2 regions of the Oceanobacillus phoenicis genome follow, and region 2 is predicted to be linked to the other one. Evidence: predicted binding sites of a transcription regulator. Region 2 holds the regulator's gene; the other holds the start of a gene.
The links. Region 2 encodes CtsR, which represses protease genes until heat stress. Its sites were predicted from a motif close to ATGGTCAATAAAGGTCAAACA; they were not measured.

Region 1: the regulator CtsR is predicted to act here: its motif matches at 4,249-4,269, upstream of clpP (ATP-dependent Clp endopeptidase proteolytic subunit ClpP).

Annotation. Positions count from the first base shown of each region.
Region 1 is NZ_JBDFME010000001.1:1,945,210-1,954,163, forward strand. Features, by position in the region: gene whiA (DNA-binding protein WhiA) at 1-564, shown strand, start outside; gene ABC346_RS09690 (HPr family phosphocarrier protein) at 708-968, shown strand; gene ABC346_RS09695 (TetR/AcrR family transcriptional regulator) at 1,159-1,734, shown strand; gene ABC346_RS09700 (alpha/beta hydrolase) at 1,961-2,632, shown strand; gene ABC346_RS09705 (hypothetical protein) at 2,670-3,323, shown strand; gene clpP (ATP-dependent Clp endopeptidase proteolytic subunit ClpP) at 3,597-4,178, opposite strand; tRNA gene ABC346_RS09715 (tRNA-Arg) at 4,421-4,496, shown strand; gene ABC346_RS09720 (shikimate kinase) at 4,603-5,154, opposite strand; gene ABC346_RS09725 (reverse transcriptase-like protein) at 5,219-5,611, opposite strand; gene ABC346_RS09730 (ABC transporter ATP-binding protein) at 5,800-6,825, shown strand; gene ABC346_RS09735 (ABC transporter ATP-binding protein) at 6,791-7,813, shown strand; gene ABC346_RS09740 (ABC transporter substrate-binding protein) at 7,810-8,954, shown strand, end outside.
Region 2 is NZ_JBDFME010000001.1:608,230-617,183, forward strand. Features, by position in the region: gene ABC346_RS03400 (PIN/TRAM domain-containing protein) at 1-34, opposite strand, end outside; gene radA (DNA repair protein RadA) at 117-1,490, opposite strand; gene clpC (ATP-dependent protease ATP-binding subunit ClpC) at 1,686-4,115, opposite strand; gene mcsB (protein-arginine kinase McsB) at 4,278-5,342, opposite strand; gene mcsA (protein-arginine kinase activator protein McsA) at 5,339-5,893, opposite strand; gene ABC346_RS03425 (CtsR family transcriptional regulator) at 5,916-6,383, opposite strand; gene ABC346_RS03430 (MgtC/SapB family protein) at 6,585-7,283, opposite strand; rRNA gene rrf (5S ribosomal RNA) at 7,494-7,609, opposite strand; rRNA gene ABC346_RS03440 (23S ribosomal RNA) at 7,891-8,954, opposite strand, start outside.

The DNA.
Region 1 (8,954 bases), 1.3 Mb from region 2:
TTAAGAGGTGCATTTTTAGCTGGAGGATCGATGAATAATCCTGAAACATCATCCTATCATTTAGAAATCTTCAATTATTATGAAGAGCACGCAGAATCTTTACAGAAATTGTTGAATTCCTATGGCCTTCATGCACGATTATTAGAACGAAAAAATGGCTATATCGTATATATGAAGGAAGCGGAAAAGATAACCGAATTCCTAAGTATTATTGGTGCACATCAAGCATTATTTAAATTTGAAGATGTACGTATTGTTAGAGATATGAGGAATTCTGTTAATCGACTTGTGAATTGTGAAACAGCTAACTTGAATAAAACAATAGGAGCGGCATTTCGACAAATTGAAAATATAAAATTAATTGAGCGAACGGTTGGACTCGATCAATTGCCTGAGAAATTGCAAGAAATAGCAAAACTTCGAATACAGTATGAAGATGTTTCATTGAAAGAACTAGGTGAATTGGTTGCCAGTGGTACCATCTCAAAATCAGGTGTGAATCACCGACTAAAAAAAATAGATGAGTTCGCTGAAAAGATTAAACGAGGAGAAACCTTATCTTAGACAAGTAATGCGGTAACTAGAGTATTATGATATAATACGATTAATTTCATAATATTTATAATTTAATGATGTGTTTGCTGATAGATAATTCTCTATCAGAAACTATTTGATAGCGTTTTCGAGTTTAGGGGAGGATGAGAGTATTGATAGAAAAATTGGTAACGGTTGAATTAGATACCGGATTACAGGCTAGACCGGCTGCACTATTTGTTCAAGAAGCAAATCGTTTTTCATCACATGTCTTTTTAGAAAAAGATAATAAGAAAATAAATGCAAAAAGTATAATGGGACTGATGAGTCTGGCAATTACAAAAGGAGAACAAATAAAATTGATTGCTGAAGGACCTGATGAGGATACAGCAATAGAGCATTTAGAAAAATATGTATACGATGTAGAAGCTTAAAATAACAAATATGTAGATAGTAACAATATCTTAAAAGACTACTATAATACCAAGGGTTAATGGTAGTCTGGTTTTATGTATACGATATACAGTCTCCTTTAAAATGTAGAAACTTATCTAGATAAAATAAATAATATTAATGTAGCATTAAAAGACGAAGCTTAATAATTTAAAGGAGTAAGATTAAAAAATGCCTCGCAATAAAGATGAAGATTCAAAAGAGCGTATTTTACAGATTGCTGAAGAATTGTTTATGAAAAAAGGGTATCGCTCTGTTACCACTCGTGAAATCTCAGCTAGATGTAAGATATCTCAACCAGCATTATATTATCATTACCCAGATAAAGAATCCTTGTATATTGAAATGTTAACAAGGTTTGTAAAGAGAATTAAATCCAAATTAAATTTGATCTCTGATGAACCTTTGGAACAACGGTTACGATTAATGTTGGAGATATTAGCTGATGAACACCCTACTAGTATTATGATGATGATTCATGATATTTCGGTTGAATTTAAACATGAGAACAAACATAAAATTTATTTATTATGGAGAGAAACATACTTAGAGCCGTTTATTAACGTGTTTGAAGAATTGAAGGAAAAAGGTAAATTAAGAAAACATATTGCCCCTGAAGATGCTGCAAGATTTTGTTTGTTAACGATGGGACAAACAATGTCGACTTGGACTAGAAACACTCAATCATTATCCACTCAGTATGATTTACTTGTTGATTTTATTTTACATGGTACAGTAAATTCATAATATAAAAATCTTAAGAGGTTAAGGCAGACAAAGTATTTAACTTAGGTGGAAGCATTTGGATTTCATAGAAAATATCTTATTATGAAATTCATTCAGCTAAAAAATATTGACTTGATCTCTTTTATTATGCGGTTTACTTATCAATTGATAAGTACCGCATGGTGGTATAAAAAAACTATTAAAAATAATTTTACTAGTACTACTCTTATTATTACTTGTAAGTGGTTTGACCTTTTATTATTGGACTCAACAAACCTATGAACCATCTAGTAAATTAAAGTTAGTGGATGTAGATGAGGTAACGTATTTCGAAGATTGGTTAGTCTTTGACTCAAAGGGAGAAGGACAAACTAAAGGAGGAATCATAATATATCCAGGAGCTAAAGTAGAACCAGAAGCATACAGCTATTACGGTCAAGAATTATCCAAACATGGATATTTTGTAGCGATACCTAATGTGCGATTAAATTTACCAATTTTAGAAATTGATAAAGCGGATGAAATCATAGATAAATATCCTTCTGTGGGAAATTGGTTTATTGGAGGTCATTCATTAGGAGGCGTTGCTGCAGCAAACTATGCAAAAAATCATTCAGATGTAATCACAGGTATTTTTTTCCTAGGTTCTTTTCCAAGTGAAAATAGTGATTTTAGTAACACTTCTATACCTATCTTATCTTTGTTTGCAGATAAAGATGGTCTCACTACACTCGATAAAATAGATGAGTCGGCTAATTTACTATCTGAGAATACGGTAATGAAAGAGATAAGTGGAGGAAATCATTCGCAATTTGGTGTTTATTGTGAACAAAAGGGTGATGGCGAGGCTACTATTTCTGTAGTTGAGCAACAAAACATAGTCATAGAGTCCATCTTAGATTGGGTGAATAACGAATAGACATATAATTTATAAACGAATGTAAGGAGGAACCTATATGGATGGCTATTTATACTTTTTATATACATTAATTTATATTGGTATATTAATCTTTTCTATAGATAGAAGAAACATCATTTCTTATTCTTCACGCCGTTCATTTATTTATCTAGTTATTGTTGGACTTATAGTAGATAATGCAATTGTTGCAATAGGGAGATTTATAGGAGAAGGATCTTTATTAGAAAACTTAAGTTACCTTCGTTATTGGAGTCATGCATTTTTAACACCAACATTAGTTATTTACTGTATTGGGATTTTGGAAAAATCTAAAAATATTAACATAAGGAAAACAGCGCTCTATGGAGCTACATTAATCACAATTTTGTTAATTACAGTTGAGATACAATCTGAACTTCTAAATTTAACGCTACAACCGCAGTGGGAATTTGGTGTTTTGCGTTATATACCTACAGAAATTTCTTACGGACCACCAATTATGATTCTAATTGTTACCTTCATTCTACTATTGACGGGAATCCTATTATGGATATTTGAGAAATGGATATGGATGTTTGTTGGAGCTAGTTTAATGACTATAGGTAGTATTGTATCTTTTCCTATTGAAAGTGGAGCAATCACAAACGGATTTGAAGTAATATTAATCATCTTTTTAGTATTTACAAAACGACATGTAGAAAGAGATTTATAATACATATAACGGGTAGTAGTAGCCCCGCTACAAGACGGTGGAACTGGTGTGGCGATTGATTACAACATGCAGAATTTAACGAAAAGAGTGGATGGGGATGTCAGGTGGTAAAATTCATCAGATTAACAATGATGGATTTACATTTGATCTCGGAATAGGTAGGGTGGATAATAGTATTATATGCTTATTCAAAATCGTAGGAAATTGTTGGATATTAAGTTTAAAGGATACAAAAAAATGTTGAGCTAAAATAGGCTCAACATTTTTTAATGGCTATTTACGTTCTAAAATTTTATCAATTAAGCCATATTCAACAGACTGATCAGCAGTCATGAAATTATCACGTTCTGTATCACGCTCAATAACTTCAATAGGTTGACCTGTTTTCTCAGCCATAATTTCATTCATACGACGTTTAATATCAATAATACGTTTTGCATGAATTTCAATATCTGTAGCTTGACCTTGCGTACCACCTAATGGTTGGTGAATCATGATTTCACTATTAGGTAAAGCAAATCGTTTGCCTTTTTCACCAGCTGTAAGTAAGAAGGCACCCATAGATGCTGCCATACCGATACAAATAGTAGATACGTTTGGCTTAATGAAATTCATCGTATCATAAATCGCCATCCCAGCTGTAATCGAACCACCAGGTGAATTAATGTATAAGGAGATATCTTTATCTGGGTCTTCAGCTTCTAAGAAAAGTAGCTGTGCTACTATGGAATTGGAGACATTATCATCAATTCCGCTTCCTAATAAGATAATACGATCTTTAAGTAAACGAGAGTAAATATCATATGCGCGCTCTCCACGGTTAGTTTGTTCAATAACTGTAGGTACTAAATTCATCATACATCCTCCTTTAATTTCCAATTGAAATAGTTCTTCCATGGAATGTGTATAAACTTATCATAGCTTATTGGTCAATAAAGGTCAAACAAAAAGTTTAACTATTTATTTACCATATCCATGATTCCCTTTTTATCTAATTATAAACGTATTGCATTCCTAATAAAAGCAATAAAAAAATGCTTGTCTATATAATAGAACCTCTGTATAATAGTGGATGTGTCTTTAAAAATTGATATTATGCGCCCGTAGCTCAGTTGGATAGAGCACTGGTTTCCGGTACCAGGTTTGCCGGGGGTTCGAATCCCTCCGGGCGCGTTAAAAAAACCAAGGAAGAATCACTTACTCCCTTGGTTTTACATTTTTACGTACTTATTCTTCTATTGAAATTATATTGATAGGGTAGAAGCACTTCTATAATACATTATGAAGTAGGTTCGTAAATATCCCAAGCTATTTTCAATGAATCTACTATATAATCTGCTACTTCTTCAATTTCATGATCATCGGTAATGACACGTGAATGGTGTTGTTCATAAATTGGTTTTCTGTCTTCGTACAGTTGTTTCATTTCTTCAATTGACTTTCCTTGTAATACAGGCCTATTTTCCATTAATAATTCGATCCGATCTTTCCACTGATCCCAAGATAAATCCAAGTAAAAAATAATACTTGAATGTAAACAAATATCTTGTATTTCTTTTTGTAAAAATGCGCCTCCCCCTAAGGAAACTACTTTTAAGCGTTGTTGACATATATCCGTAATTATTTCTCTTTCTGCTTTACGGAAAGTCTCTTCACCGTAATGGTGAAAAACCTCTTTTGTAGACATATTAAATTTCTTTTCAATTACTTCATCTATATCGATAAAATCACGAAACAACTTTTTCGCAACGGTTCTTCCTATGGTTGTTTTTCCTACCCCCATAAAACCTATTAAAACTATGCTTTGTTCTCTTAATGGAAACTTCCCCATGTTGTTCCTCCTACATACCATCTTTACGTTAGTATAATGGAATATAATTTAGTTTGCACGAATTTTATGAGTGATGTTGAATAGCTTTTTTTGCAAGTTTATCTGCATGATTATTTTGTTTTTCTGGAATCCATTTTATGAAAAAGAATGGAAACTCTGATGAAATCTGATTTATTGTATGTAATAAACCTTGAAATAGCTTATTTTTAGTATAGCCCCTTTCAATTGAATCCGCTGCAACCTTGGAATCTGTACGAAAAGATAATATTTCATTAGGAAAATGTTTCTTACATAATTGAAGCCCATGGATGATTGCATGGAATTCTGCTTCATGATTTGACATAGTCGAAAGTGAAATAGAATATTGATAACTCTGTTTGCCGTCTTTTATATAAATTCCTGCACCACCAATACCTGGATTTCCTAATGTTGCTCCATCTGTATATACCTCAATCAACATAAACACCTCATATCATTAGTAGACTTCAACACACTATTTTAAGTATAAAGGGTTTTCCTCTAAAAAGAAAAATGACAAAAATATTATCAATATACTAAATTATAAATGTGTTGCAATTTTAATTAATTTTCAGTATATTATAATAAACTCTTTGCAATATATAAAAATAAAAAGGGGGAGAATCTTTGTCTGAAGTTATTCTTGAATTAAAGAATCTCAGTACGCACTTTACGACGAAGAAGGAAACTATTCCCGCTGTCGATCGTGTGAGTTTGCAAATAAAAAAAGGAGAGGTAGTTGGAATTGTAGGGGAATCCGGATCTGGTAAAAGTGTGACCTCTCTATCGATTATGAAATTAGTACCTAATCCTCCAGGCGAAATTGTGGAAGGCGAGATTATGTTTAAAGGGGAAGATTTAACTAAGGCAACGGAGAAAAAAATGAAGAAAATACGCGGCAATGAAATTTCGATGATATTTCAAGAGCCAATGACTTCTTTGAATCCGTTATTCACGATTGGTAATCAGATGTGTGAAGCAATTCGTTTACATCATAAAATGAAAAAGAAAGAAGCAATTGAAAGATCTGTAGAAATGCTGAAATTAGTTGGTATAGCAAGGGCTGAATCCATTGTTAATGAATATCCGCATCAACTTTCTGGTGGTATGAGACAAAGAGTTATGATTGCCATGTCAATGGCTTGTAATCCAGAACTACTTATTGCGGATGAACCTACAACAGCATTAGATGTAACGATTCAAGCACAAATACTCGACCTAATGAAGAGTTTGAATGATAAGCAAGGTACAGCCATTTTGTTAATTACACATGATTTAGGTGTTGTGGCTGATATATGTGATCGGGTATTGGTGATGTATTCTGGACAAGTTGTTGAACAAGGAACAAAGCGTGAAGTATTGAAAGACCCTAAGCACCCTTATACTAAAGGACTTATCCGCTCTCTTCCAAATCTCAGAGAACAAGAACAGCAATTATATTCTATACCAGGAACTGTTGCTAAACCGAATCTTGACCATGTTGGATGCAGGTTCGCACCAAGATGTGAATTTGCTTTTGAGCGTTGCTTTAAAGAGAGCCCGGATTTGTATGATATTGGTGAAGGCAGAACGAGTAGGTGTTTTCTTCAAGATGAAAAAGAAGGGGGAGTTCTAGCTAATGAATCAAGACAATCAACCCCTCTTGGAGGTTAAAAATCTTAAAAAATACTTTCCTGTCAAAGGTGGTGTTTTGGGACGTACAGTAGGAGAAGTAAAAGCAGTTGATGATGTAAGTTTTGAAGTATATCCTGGGGAGATTTTAGGAATAGTTGGTGAGTCAGGTTGTGGTAAATCAACAACCGGAAAATCAATTTTACGATTAATCGAACCAACTGAGGGAGAAGTGCTGTTTGAAGGAAAAGATATTACGAAGCTAAATAATGAGCAAATGAGGTTGTTGAGGAAGGATATGCAAATCATTTTTCAAGATCCTTATGCATCCTTAAATCCTAGACATACTGTAGAAAAAATCATTAATGAACCTTTAATGATACATACCGATGCAAAAAAGGCAGAAAGAAGAGAAAGAATTAAGGAACTATTAAAAGTTGTCGGGCTTAGTCCTTATCACGCTTCACGTTATCCGCATCAGTTTAGTGGGGGGCAGAGGCAACGTATTGGAATTGCACGTGCACTTGCTAATAATCCAAAACTAATAATATGTGACGAACCTGTATCTGCTCTGGATGTTTCTGTGCAATCTCAAGTTTTGAATTTAATGGAGAAACTTCGGGATGAATTCCAGTTAACGTACATATTTATAGCCCATGATTTAAGTGTAGTTAAGCATATTAGTGATCGTGTTGGTGTGATGTATTTAGGAAAAATGGTAGAAATTGCACCTAAAGATCAATTATATGAACATGCGAAACATCCCTACACTCAAGCGTTGTTATCTGCAGTACCAGATCCAGACCCAGATATTCAACGAGAGAGAATTATTTTAGAAGGTGATGTTCCAAGCCCACAAGATCCACCTAGTGGGTGTCCATTCCATACAAGATGCCCAATGGCAATGGACATATGTAAACAGGAATTACCACAGTTTTTACCAGTTGAAGATAATCATGTTGTTGCATGTCATTTATATAATGATCAGCAGCAACATTTATCAAAACATAAAAAGGGGGAACTAGTATGAAAAAGAAATATCTGATTATGTTAATGCTTGCACTTGTTTTAATAATGGCTGCATGTTCTGGTGACGGAGGAGCGAACCCAGAAGAAGATAATACTGATGATGATGCAGGAACAGAAGATACTGGATCTGACGCTTCCGCTTCTGAAGACCAAGTACTTGTATTTGCCCGAGGTGGAGATTCGGAGAGTCTAGATCCTGGAAGTACAACTGATGGAGAATCTTCAAGAGTCACTAAACAAATCCTAGAAAGTTTGCTTGATTTTGAAAAGGATTCATTCGAGATAAAACCTGGTTTAGCTCATGATTGGGATATATCAGAAGACGGTCTTACGTACACTTTCTATTTAGAAGAAGGAGTTACTTTCCATGATGGTACAGATTTTAATGCAGAAGCTGTAAAAACAAATTATGAAAGATGGGCAGACCCTAATCATGAATACGCATTTACAGATGAAGGATTTGTTTACAATATTTATAGTACATTGTTTGGTGGATTTGAAGGTGATGAAGGACATGTAATAGACGAAATCAATGTCGTAAGTGATTATGAAATAGAATTTGTTTTAAAAGAACCATTAGGGTTCTTCTTACAAAATGTAGCGATGTCTTATTTTGCGATAACATCTCCTGCTGCATTAGAGGAATATGGTCCAGATATTACTGAAAACCCAGTAGGGACAGGACCTTTTAAATTTAACAGTTGGAGTAAAAATGACTCAATTGTTTTAGACAAGTTTGAAGATTATCGAGTTGAGGATCAACCTAAGCTAGATCAAGTGATTTTCCAAGTAATACCGGATAATTCAGCACGTCTAATTGCTTTGCAGTCAGGTGAAATTGATATGATGGATGGGCTAAACCCAGATGATGCTGCTGGATTAGAAGGAGAAGAAGGTATTGAGTTATTAACTCGTGGGGAAAATAACTTTGGATATGTAGGTTTCCATACTCAAAAAGAACCAGTAGATCAAAAAGAAGTGAGACAGGCGATTAACTATGCGATTGATAAACAAGCGATTGCGGATGCATTATATGCAGGTTATGCAACTACAGCAAAAAATCCACTACCACCAAGCTATTTAGGATATAACGATGAGGTAACGGGATATGCTTATGATCCAGATAAAGCAAGAGAATTATT
Region 2 (8,954 bases):
TAATAAAGAATAAATGAACTATCTTTTTAAGCACCATCGCTCACCTCCTAACCTTAGTATTGCCTATTATTTGGAAAAGTATCCCATAAGGTTTTTTCATAGAATAAAAAGAATTATTAATGACGTAATCCGATATCTAAAGCCTCTTGTACACTTGATACACCGATGACTTCAATTCCGCTAGGGTAATTCCAACCATCCAAATTATTCTTTGGACATATCACACGTTTGAAACCTAGTTTTGCCGCTTCTTGTACACGTTGTTCAATTCGCGAAACCCTTCTAATTTCACCAGTTAATCCTACTTCACCTACAAAAATATCATTCGGATTCGTTGGTTGATTTCGAAAACTGGAAGCAATACTTATAGCTAATGCTAGATCAATAGCTGGCTCATCCAACTTTACTCCACCAGCGACTTTTATATACGCGTCTTGATTTTGAAGCATCAACCCTACACGTTTTTCTAAAACGGCCATTAACAGCGGTACACGATTATGATCTACTCCTGTTGCAGTACGACGAGGATTCCCAAAGCTAGTAGGAGAAATTAATGCTTGTATTTCTACCAATACCGTTCTCGTTCCTTCCATCGATGCCACAACTGTCGATCCGGCTGCCCCTTCTGATCGCTCTTCTAAGAATATCTCAGACGGATTCATTACTTCTCGTAATCCTTCCTCTTTCATCTCAAATATTCCCATCTCATTTGTGCTACCAAAACGGTTCTTTACTCCCCGTAATATACGATATGTGTGATGTCGCTCCCCTTCAAAATATAGAACAGCGTCTACCATATGTTCTAATAATCGAGGACCAGCAATGGAACCTTCTTTCGTTACATGACCTACAATAAAAATAGGTATTCCATTTGATTTTGCTATTTTCATAAGCTCCATGGTACATTCACGTACTTGAGAAACACTTCCTGGAGCACTCGTTACTTCTTCTTTAAATATGGTTTGTATCGAATCGATAACTACAAAGGACGGCTTTACTTCTTCTATCTGTTTACTAATATCATATAAATTTGTTTCCGATAAAACATACAACTGATCAGTTGCAATATCGAGTCGATCTGCACGCAATTTTGTTTGACGAGTTGATTCCTCTCCAGAAACATAAAGTACCGACATATCTTTTTCTGCCAATTGGGAGGATATTTGGAGTAATAGAGTTGACTTACCAATACCCGGATCTCCTCCAATTAAAACAAGTGACCCTAGTACGATTCCGCCGCCAAGCACTCTGTTGAACTCTTTCATATTTGTAGTGATTCTAGGTTCTTTTTTCGATTCAATTGCTGTAATTTTTTCAGGCTTACCTGCAGATGTCGTACTAGTAGCATAGCCTGTCCGACCTTTAACCGAAGCTGGATCTATTTCCTCCACCATGGTATTCCATTGATGACAAGCCGGACATTTCCCCATCCATTTAGCTGATTCATAACCACATTCTTGACATACAAACTTTGTTTTTCTTTTTGCCAAATTTATTAACCCCTTCTCTATTATTGTAGCCTATTTTTTTATGTAGTAGGTTACAGAAAGCTATCAATTTACAAATCCATCTTCCATATTTATGCCACAACCGAGCGTTTTGACATTAAAATTCCTTAAATGGAAATAAAAGCTAGAAGAATCAAGTCCTCTAGCTTTATCTCTGTTACATCATATTACCTTTTTCTATGGTAAAACAATAAATTCACCTTTATTATTTAATCCTATTTTCACCTGTTGCTCTTTTTCAATGGCTCCTTTTAATAGCTCTTCGGATAACAAGTCTTCGATATTTTTTTGAATGGATCGACGTAATGGTCGAGCACCATATTCTGGATCAAAGCCTTCATTAGCAATTTTTTCAACTGCCTTATCCGTTAATGATAAATGTAGGTCTTGTTCTTTTAATCGTTTTTGTAATTGTTTTACCATCAACGTCACAATATCCTTCATATGTTCTTTTTCTAAAGAGTGGAAGACAATAGTCTCATCAATACGGTTTAAGAACTCTGGACGGAATGCTTTCTTCAATTCTTCCATCACTTTTGATTTCATATCTTTATAGTCTTTCTCCTCATCATCTAAAGAGAAACCAACATATTTATTACGTTTTAATTCACTTGCTCCAACATTAGAAGTCATAATAATAACCGTATTACGGAAATCAACCACTCTTCCTTTTGAATCGGTTAGGCGACCATCTTCAAGAACTTGTAACAGAATATTAAATACTTCTGGATGCGCTTTTTCCACTTCATCTAATAGAACTACAGAATAAGGCTTACGACGAACTTTTTCGGTTAATTGTCCACCTTCTTCATACCCGACATATCCTGGTGGAGAACCAACCAAACGTGAAGTCGCATGTCTTTCCATATACTCCGACATGTCAATACGAATCATTGCATCTTCATCTGCAAACATTACTTCTGCTAACGCACGAGCAAGTTCTGTTTTACCTACTCCCGTTGGTCCTAAGAAGATAAATGAACCAATTGGACGCTTCGGATCTTTTAATCCTGCACGAGCACGGCGGATTGCTTTAGCAACTGCATTGACCGCTTCAGATTGCCCAATCACACGATCATGAAGAATTGTTTCCATGTTTAGAAGGCGATTACTTTCATCTTTTGTCAATTTTGATACGGGTACTCCCGTCCATGTAGAAACAACTGCAGCAATATCTTCCATGGTAACTTCTGAATCAGTTTGACCTTGTTTTTCTTTCCATTCATTTTTCGTTGTTTCTAACTCTTCACGGAAACGTTGCTCCGAGTCTCGTAAAGATGCGGCTTTTTCAAATTCTTGACTTTGTACTGCAGCATCTTTTTCTTTACGGACTTCATCAAGTTTCTGTTCTAACTCTTTTAAGTTTGGTGGAACGGTATAAGAACGTAACCTTACTTTCGATCCAGCCTCATCAATTAAATCAATCGCTTTGTCTGGCAAGAAACGATCAGTAATATAACGATCGGATAGTGACGCCGCTGCTTCAATTGCTTCATCAGTAATGGTTACGCGATGATGTGCTTCATAACGATCACGCAAGCCATTTAAAATTTGGATTGTTTCTTCCAATGTTGGTTCGTCAACTTGAATTGGTTGGAAACGTCGCTCTAATGCAGCGTCTTTTTCAATATATTTTCGATACTCATCTAGCGTAGTTGCGCCAATACACTGTAATTCTCCGCGTGCAAGTGATGGTTTTAAGATATTCGAAGCATCAATAGCCCCTTCTGCTCCACCAGCTCCAATAAGTGTGTGTAACTCATCGATGAATAGAATAATATTGCCTGCTTGACGAATTTCTTCCATTACTTTCTTTAAGCGATCTTCAAATTCACCACGATATTTCGTACCAGCAACAACCGTACCCATATCTAATGTCATTACTCGTTTATCACGTAATGTTTCTGGCACTTCATTATCAATAATCTGCTGTGCAAGCCCTTCAGCTACTGCCGTTTTACCTACACCAGGTTCCCCAATCAAGACTGGGTTATTTTTTGTACGACGGCTAAGCACTTGGATTACTCGTTCAATCTCTTTTGAGCGCCCAATTACCGGGTCAATCTTACCTTCTTTTGCACTAACGGTTAAATCCCGGGCTAATGAATCCAACGTCGGTGTGCTTGCATTTGACTGCTGCCCTGCACGTCCTTGACGACCTGCTTGCGATTCATTGCTTCCTAATAATTGTAGTACTTGTTGTCTTGCTTTATTAAGACTAACTCCTAAATTATTAAGAACTCTAGCAGCGACACCTTCTCCTTCTCTTATCAATCCAAGTAAGATATGTTCTGTACCTACGTAAGAGTGGCCTAATTTTCTTGCCTCATCCTGAGAAAGTTCAACTACTTTTTTTGCACGAGGTGTATAATGAATCGATTGTGTAGGTTGTTTCCCTACACCGATTAATTTTTCTACTTCTTCTTGTATTTTCGATACCTCTAAACCAAGAGATTGTAAAGCTTTTGCAGCAATTCCTTCTCCTTCGCGTACAAGTCCTAGTAAAATGTGTTCTGTACCAATGTTATTATGTCCTAAACGTACTGCTTCTTCTTGTGATAATGCAAGTACTTTTTGTGCTCTTTCTGTAAAGCGTCCAAACATCATAAGGATTTTCCTCCTATTATTCTGAGATTTAATCGATAGTCGGTAGGTCGAATATCGGCTATATATTAAAAATGTGTTTATACGTAGAAATAGAAGCCTTCTAACTTATTCCCTTACATTTCATATCTCTAAACATCTTATAAAACAGGTAACTAAAGGTTGTTACTCTTCTAGCTTCAATCTCTCTCGAATAACTGATGCCCGTAAAACATCACGCTCATCCGGACGAAGAGATCGATTTGCATAATGTTGTAAGAATCCTGGTTGTGTGAGAACCATTAATTCATTCAAAATGTTTCCAGAAGTGTTGTCTATCCAACCTAAGTCAATTCCAAGTCGAACATCCGAAATACATTTAGATGCTTCTTTGGAGTCCATAATACGACTATATGCTAGTGTCCCGTATGAACGGAAAATGCGATCCTCTAATTTTGTTCCTGTTCTTTCTAGTATATGATTACGTGCCATTCGTTCATGCTCAATAAGTTGATGAACAACACTTTCTAAATCATCGACAATATCTTGTTCCGATTTCCCTAACGTGATTTGGTTTGACACCTGAAAAATATTTCCGAGTGCCTCGCTACCCTCACCATAAATGCCTCTAACTACGAGACCAAATTGACTAATCGCAGGTATTAAACGATTAATCTGTTTAGTTAGTACCAACGCAGGTAAGTGCATCATTACAGAAGCTCTCATTCCTGTTCCAACATTCGTGGGGCAACTTGTTAGGTACCCTTTTGTCTCATCAAATGCATAATCGACTTTTTCTTCTAGCCAATCATCTAATGCAAATGATTGCTCTAAAGCAGTTTTTAATTGAAGACCTGGATAATATACTTGTATGCGAAGATGATCTTCCTCATTAACCATTATGGACACTTGCTCATTCTCAGAAATTAATGTAGCAGCATAATCGGAATGTTTTATTAAGTGTGGGCTTATTAAATGTTTTTCCACTAACACACTTTTTTCAACCGGTGATAAGTCCGTCAAAGGAACATACTGCAAATCTTTATACGTTTGAAAAGATTTATTTGCATATTCGTCTCGAATAAATTCTTGAATCTCCACTAGTTTTTCTTCATTAGCTAATATAGGATACGTTTGATCAGCAAAATTTCTAGCAAGTCTGATTCGACTACTCATTACGATATCTTTATCTGGTCCTTCCTCACGCATCCAGGGGCTGATTGCTTGATCAATAAATTTATCTAATGTCATTGATCATCACCCTCTTTCAAATCTTTCTTAGAAGTTTTTGCTTGTAGTTCCTTAATTTTATCTCTATACTCCGCCGCTTTTTCAAACTCTTCATCATCAATAAAGTTTTTTAATTCTTGTTTGTACATTTCAATCTGACGTCTAGTTTGTAGATTTGTTCCTGTTCGTTTTGGAATTTTTCCATTATGTTTTGTGTTACCTGCATGAACTCTACGAAATATTGGTTCAACCTTTTGTGCAAATGAAGAATAACAATTAGCACAACCGAACTTTCCAATTTTTTTAAATTCGGAAAAAGCCATTCCACATGAAGAGCATGTCACTTCTTTTAACTGCTTCATTTGATTCGTACTTGTTGAACTCATATTTAATGTTTCTACATTAAATAATCCAGTTAGTAGGTCATGAAGGGAATACCCTTCTTCAGGAAAAGTAACATAACCTTTTTTCTTTGCACACGCTTCACAAAGACTTAACTTTCGTTCCTCTCCATTGATTACATGTTTAAAATGAAGTGTCGCTGGGTTTTCATGACATTCTTGGCATTCCAAAAATCATTCCCCCTTACATGAATTATTTATTCAAATACTTAAGTGTTGTTAACATAGATATTAAAATACGAGCACGTATTTCATCTCGTATAGGTAATTGAAACGCAAGCGTCGTTCTATCAATCGCAGAAAGCATTAGTTTAGCTTCTCGCTCTGTAATTAGATCTTCTTCCAGTAACCTTTCCAAAATATCGATTGCAGATCGCTGTGGGATAGAATCACCGATTAATTGGATAATCTCATCAATTAAAACGGATTGACTTTGATGCTGAATCCGCATAATTCGAATATATCCACCCCCACCACGTTTACTCTCTACAATATATCCTTTTTCTATTGTAAATCTTGTGTTGATTACATAATTAATTTGAGAAGGTACACATTGAAATTGATCAGCAATCTCACTTCGCTTAATTTCAATAACATCTTTCCCTTGAGACTGTAACACTTGCTTTAAATATTGCTCGATTATGTCAGATATATTGCTCATAATTTGCACCTCATATCATATTAAGATGACAATTCTTTCTTTGACTTTGACTATCTTTGACTATATCTTTATTATACGCGAAATAAATGAAGTTGCAAATAGATTACATATCTTATTTTAGACAAATAATACTAAAATCAAAACAAAAACCTTATATCGTAAGAGACCTTTTTTATTTCAAGTATCACTTACGATATAAGGTTAATTTAGTTTAGATATATTTAGAACAGAGCCCATACTTGAAATTTCATCAAATACATTCATTAAATCTTTATTTTTTCTTATATTTGTCCAAACATGTATTTTTCTTTGTCCACCTTCTAGCGTTTGAATCTCAACTCGTTTAACGGTGAAATGATTTTTTTCAATTACTTCTACAGCTGTAGACAGATGAAATCCATCAGTTACAATGATTTCTAAAAAGAAGCTAGACTTATATTTCGGAAATAGATTTTCTATTTGATTAAGGAAGATTAAACTAACAAGGATAATTAGAGTAGCTACAATAGCGACACTATACATTCCTGCCCCTATAACCAAACCAATACCTGCTACGGTCCAAATGGATGCTGCTGTAGTAAGCCCACGTATCGTCCCTCCATAAACAATAATGGTTCCCGCCCCTAAAAACCCTATTCCGCTAATAACATAAGAAGGAATACGAGCAGGGTCAAATTGAACATTATCATGCATTTCCATAAAGCTTAAAAATCCAAATAGTGATAATATCATCATTAGACAAGATCCAACACCTACTAATATATGTGTACGAAAACCTGCTGAATGGTTATTAATTTCTCGTTCAAATCCGATTAAACCAGATAGTATTAATGCAATAAACAACCTACCAGCAATAACTAAAAAGTCTTCCCCCATTAAATGTTCCATTAAGGAAGTCATACACGTACCTCCCCTCTTTATTAATTAACTAAGTTAACCTGCTAAAAACTTTAGTCTGCAATGTTAAACAGTGTAGCATTCAGACTTCATTCAAAATATCTTATTATGAAATTGATTCAACCAAGTATATAATTATGCTATTGTTTAATTACATATGAATCTAATTATAACAAAAAGAGTTAAGCACTCTCTGCTTAACTCTTTTTCGTTGCCTGGCGGCGTCCTACTCTTGCAGGGGCAAAGCCCCAACTACCATCGGCGCTGAAGAGCTTAACTTCTGTGTTCGGCATGGGAACAGGTGTGGCCTCTTCGCTATCGCTACCAGACTTTCGTGTAATATGTAGTCCAAAAAAAATAAGGACAAGTTATATTATATGCATTTCTTAGACAAAATGCAACACTTTTTTAGGATTGTACCCTAAAAACTAAATAAGAGTAACGTGACATCATTCTATTCTAGCTCCAGTCTCTATCAACTAGCAGACTTCCTTCTCTTCCTTACGATAAGTCAATATCAAATCGTCTAACGACTCTTTGTATTTCCTTTATCTCATTCAGAGAACGTCCAGTCTGTACGTTGATGTACAGATCCTGTCGCTTTATATACTTAGATAAGTCCTCGATCAATTAGTATCCGTCAGCTGCACGTGTCACCACGCTTCCACCTCGGACCTATCAACCTCATCGTCTCTGAGGGATCTTACTCACTCGAAGTGATGGGAAGTTTCATCTTGAGGGGGGCTTCATGCTTAGATGCTTTCAGCACTTATCCTTTCCACACGTAGCTACCCAGCCATGCTCCTGGCGGAACAACTGGTACACCAGCGGTGTGTCCATCCCGGTCCTCTCGTACTAAGGACAGCTCCTCTCAAACTTCCAACGCCCACGACGGATAGGGACCGAACTGTCTCACGACGTTCTGAACCCAGCTCGCGTACCGCTTTAATGGGCGAACAGCCCAACCCTTGGGACCGACTACAGCCCCAGGATGCGATGAGCCGACATCGAGGTGCCAAACCTCCCCGTCGATGTGAACTCTTGGGGGAGATAAGCCTGTTATCCCCGGGGTAGCTTTTATCCGTTGAGCGATGGCCCTTCCATGCGGAACCACCGGATCACTAAGCCCGACTTTCGTCCCTGCTCGACTTGTAGGTCTCGCAGTCAAGCTCCCTTCTGCCTTTACACTCTACGAATGATTTCCAACCATTCTGAGGGAACCTTTGGGCGCCTCCGTTACTCTTTGGGAGGCGACCGCCCCAGTCAAACTGCCCGCCTGACACTGTCTCCGAACCGGATCACGGTCCTGGGTTAGAATGTTCATACAGCGAGGGTGGTATCCCACGGGTGCCTCCACGTAAGCTAGCGCTCACGTTTCAAAGGCTCCCACCTATCCTGTACAAGCTGCACAAACATTCAATATCAGGCTACAGTAAAGCTCCACGGGGTCTTTCCGTCCTGTCGCGGGTAATGCGCATCTTCACGCATAGTATAATTTCACCGGGTCTCTCGTTGAGACAGTGCCCAAGTCGTTGCACCTTTCGTGCGGGTCGGAACTTACCCGACAAGGAATTTCGCTACCTTAGGACCGTTATAGTTACGGCCGCCGTTTACTGGGGCTTCGGTTCAAAGCTTCGCTCCGAAGAGCTAACTCGTCCCCTTAACCTTCCAGCA